DNA from 2 places in the Clostridium kluyveri DSM 555 genome. Region 2 is predicted to be linked to the other one. Evidence: riboswitches for the same ligand, from Rfam matches in the RefSeq annotation. Region 2 holds a riboswitch; the other holds the start of a gene.
What was found. A riboswitch is a leader RNA that binds a small molecule or an ion and turns the genes downstream of it on or off. The one in region 2 is predicted to bind S-adenosylmethionine.

Region 1 (2,208 bases), 1.4 Mb from region 2:
AGCAGGAATTAAACTATTCCTACTTTATTTGCCTTTCACTTGTTATTTATTTTTATATATCTTATAATAAAATAGTAAAGTAAATAACTGTATAAAGGTTTTTAAGTTTGTAGAAGTTTCATGATTTATAGAATAGAAACTTATAAAATTTGGAATGTAGGTGAGTTTTATGCAAGATGTAATTTTGACGGAAGCTGGTAAGAAAAAACTGGAAGAAGAATTAGAGTATTTAAAAACGGTGAAAAGAGTAGAAATAAAAGCTGCATTAAAAGCTGCTAGGGCACAGGGAGACCTTAGTGAAAATGCTGATTACAGTGCAGCTAAAGAGGATCAATCTATGACTGAAACTAGAATACAAGAACTTGAATATCAACTTAAAAATGCTGTAATAATAGAGAGCTCATTGGAAACAGATGTGTTTGATATAAATAGGACTGCTTTAGTAAAATTTTATGATGTAGACGAAGTTGAAGAAGTAACACTGGTAAGTTCTGTGGAATCAGATGTTAAAAATATGAGGATAAGTATAGAATCCCCTTTGGGAAAAGCTCTTTTTAGATTAAAGGTGGGAGATAAGGCAACAGTTATATCACCTGATGGAAACTATGACGTAGAGGTAGAAAAGTTATTATAATGAATATATTTAATAGCGGAATATTTTTATTACTACATAAGTTGTGGGAGTTTATATAGAGCTCCTTTTTTGTGCGAATTAGCAGCATTGATGTTGACAAATATTTGTTGTTTTGTTATCATGTATGAAATTAAATAGTAAAATTCTTATTTTGAGAGACGGAGGGACTGGCCCTATGATGTCCGGCAACCTGAATATTTAAGGTGCTAATTCCAGCAGGTATTACCTGAGAGATAAGAAAAATGAAGAAGTATGTAAAACCTCTTGTAGCTTATCTGCAGGGGGCTTTTAAAATTTTAATTTTTAAAGCTTATAATAAGAAATTTTAATAAAATTGGAGGAATTAAAGATGAGTGTAGAAAATGTCGTTAACTACTTTTTAAATAGAAATTTGGAGAATCCTGTATTTAAGCTTCCAGACAGTGGCGCCACTGTACAGCAGGCAGCGGAGACTATACATACAGACCCCAAATATATAGCAAAAACCTTGGCCTTTAAGATTAAGGATGAAGATATACTTATAGTTATGAGAGGAGATTTAAGAGTTAGCAATAAAAAATTTAAAAAGATTTTTAAAACTAAAGCTAAAATGTTAAATCATGATGAAGTTTTAGAGAATACAGGTCACCCTGTAGGGGGACTATGTCCTTTTGGCTTAAAGAAATCTTTAAAAGTTTACATAGATATTTCTGTAGAGAATTTTCCATATGTATATCCTGCAGCTGGCTCAAAGGAATTTGCTCTTAAGATAAATCCACAACAAATTAAAGAACTAGTAGATGGACAATGGATTGATGTATGTGAAGATGAAGCAAGGGATTCTTAGATCCAGGAATTTGCTTGTAACATGCTTTTTTCATATGAATGTTAAAAGAATTATAAAATTTTAGGACATATATTTTAATTTATAAGTGACATATTTGGAATTTATAGGTATAATGTAATTATTATTAATGAAGGGAGTGAATTCATTGAGAGGTGATGAAAAAACTTCTTTAGTGCTTATGGTTCAAAATTCTCATAGAATATTTTGTTATTATAATGTATCATCTATGACAGTAAAAGAATTTGAAGATAGATATGGAGAAGCACTATGGATAAACTCAAAACCAGTTATAAAGGTTTATTCTGTAGAAAATGGAATAGGTAAGAATATAAAGACAATATTGGTAGACCCCTTTGCAGATAGCTGGTATATAGATATTGAAAAGGATGATATGGATCTTTTTGTAAAGCTGGGCAGAATTATATCAGGTAACAAATTTGTTGAATTTGCAGTTTCAAATACAGTAACAACTCCAAGGAACAGCAAGTCTTTAGATAATTCTCTTTATTTTCTGGATGTTTCTCAAACTGATATATCCAATCTAAAGAAAGAGTTTTCTAATAACTTTACGAGAGGAAAAAAAAATTAAATATCCAGAATTAATATTCAAGGATGAAGGTGGATACAATAAATTTATAGATAAATATATGGAAGAGTTAGAGAATAAATATAGTTTAACTTCTTCTAGAGGAGGGCTAAAATGACTAAAGGATATATTTCAATTATACTTCACAGTCATATGCCTTTT
Region 2 (2,208 bases):
AGACGGAAGAGATCTTATTGCATTTACTATAGTAGCTAATATCTTATTTAACCTTTCATTCTCCAAAATATGTCCTTTTCTAGTAACAACAAGAATAATTCCAAGTGGCATTCCTATAAGTAAAGCTATACTGCCAGCTATAATCACCATTTCTATAGTTTCCGATAATCCCTTTAGAACAAATATTTTAAAATCATCAATCATATTACCCCCCCTCCAGCGCATTCCGAATTCACACTGAGATTTGCCATTATTTTAACAAATTTTTTTGCAGTATTACTTTTAGGATTCAAAAATACTGAATTTGTGCTTCCTGTTTCTACGATACTGCCGTTTTCAATTACTGCCATATTATTGCATATATATTTAATAACATCTAATTCATGAGTTATAAGTAATATAGTTAAATTCAATTTTTTATTTATATCTCTTAAAAGTTCCAATATAGAATAGGTAGTTTGTGGATCTAAAGCAGAAGTAGCTTCATCACTTAATAAAACATCTGGTTCATTAGCTAGAGCCCTTGCTATACCTACTCTTTGCTTTTGACCTCCACTTAGTTGTGCAGGATAAAAGTCTACTTTATCACTTAGTTCCACTAAATTTAATATTTCATACACTCTATTTTTTATTTTTTCTTCAGAGTAACCAGCTATTTTTAAAGGGAACGCTACATTTTTATATACATTCATTGAATCAAATAAATTAAAATCTTGAAATATCATTCCAATTTTTTTTCTGGCTTCTCTAAGCTCAGCTTTATTCATAGCCACAATATCGTTATTTCCAATAAATATACTTCCAGAAGTAGGTTCTTCAAGTCTGTTCAAGCATCGTATCATAGTAGACTTTCCAGCCCCACTAAATCCTATAATGCCAAAAATATCTCCTTTTTCAACTTTAAGATTTATATCCTTTAAAACTTCAACTTTACCCTTAGATGTATTAAATGTTTTATTTAAATTTCTTATATCTATCATATAATCGGTCTTTACCCCCTTACACCCAGCATTCACCTATATACTTCTTATTTTAATTTAAATAAATATATCAAAACAAAAAAGACTAAATCTTATACTTTATAAAGTTAAGATTCAGTCTCCAGTTTTTCTGGTCAACTTTTAGATTGATTAAATTATAAAAACTCAGGGGGTAAATCCCTGAGTCTACATCCTCAATGATTACCTCATCTTTCAGCTACAATGCTGCAGGATTTAGCACCAATACATTACATAATGCTGGTTGCCGGACTTCATAGGGCCTTTCCCTCCGCCTCTCTTAATAAGTTATGATATTTAATATTGTAGTAATTAGTATATCAGTGCTTAGATATATTGTCAATATTTTTATAATATAAAATTTAACAACTTTTAATTTACTGAAAATAGAATAATTTTATTTATCTTTGGGCAAAAAAAATTAAATTCATAAAATTTCAAAATTTACTTTACAAATGCATTTTTTTTTGATAAATTATTTATGTGAAATAATTCACAAATATAACTTATAAGGGGGACTTATCATGAATTCAAATGAAATTCAACACATCAAAATCGCTAACTGTGATCCATCCGCATTGGGGCTATTTGGACTTGCTGTTGTAACTTTAGTAGCTTCCTCTCAGAAACTTGGCATCACTGAAGGCACTTCTTTTGTAATTCCCTGGGCAATATTTTTAGGTGGCTTTGCTCAATTATTTGCTTGTATTAATGATTCCAAAAGGCAAAATACTTTCGGCACAACAGCTTTTGGAGCTTTTGCACTATTCTGGTTTGCAGTAGGTATGTCATGGATGATTAACGCCGGTACATTTGGACAAGGTCTTGCAGAGGCAGTAGATCCAAAACAGCTAGGTTTTGCATTTATAGCATATTTAATATTCACCATATTTATGACCATAGGTGCAGCTGAGACTAACAAGGTATTATTTTCAGTTTTCTTTTTTATAATTTTCTTATTTATAGGACTGTCACTCAATTCTTTTGACATTTTGCCAGAGTTTTCCCATAAGCTGGCAGGAATTGCAGAATTATTGGCATCACTTACAGCTTTTTACGGTTCTGCTGCTGCTGTATTAAATCCTCACTTTGGAAGAGAATTCTTACCTATAGGAAAACCTTTTGGTATATTTAAAAAATAACATTATAATTAAGTTTACAAAAGGATGTATATTTAAAAATACATCCTTTTTAAATATATTCTTCTATT

Region 1: linked by a shared signal. The riboswitch ahead of CKL_RS16215 (YbaK/EbsC family protein) and the one ahead of CKL_RS04035 (methionine ABC transporter ATP-binding protein) in region 2 are both predicted to bind S-adenosylmethionine.

Annotation. Positions count from the first base shown of each region.
Region 1 is NC_009706.1:3,382,752-3,384,959, reverse strand. Features, by position in the region: gene greA (transcription elongation factor GreA) at 170-634, shown strand; SAM riboswitch class I at 778-874, shown strand; gene CKL_RS16215 (YbaK/EbsC family protein) at 984-1,460, shown strand; gene CKL_RS16210 (DUF4912 domain-containing protein) at 1,597-2,049, shown strand; gene CKL_RS16205 (glycoside hydrolase family 57 protein) at 2,161-2,208, shown strand, end outside.
Region 2 is NC_009706.1:817,947-820,154, reverse strand. Features, by position in the region: gene CKL_RS04040 (methionine ABC transporter permease) at 1-204, opposite strand, end outside; gene CKL_RS04035 (methionine ABC transporter ATP-binding protein) at 201-980, opposite strand; SAM riboswitch class I at 1,184-1,288, opposite strand; gene CKL_RS04030 (acetate uptake transporter) at 1,523-2,140, shown strand; gene CKL_RS04025 (DUF4317 domain-containing protein) at 2,190-2,208, opposite strand, start outside.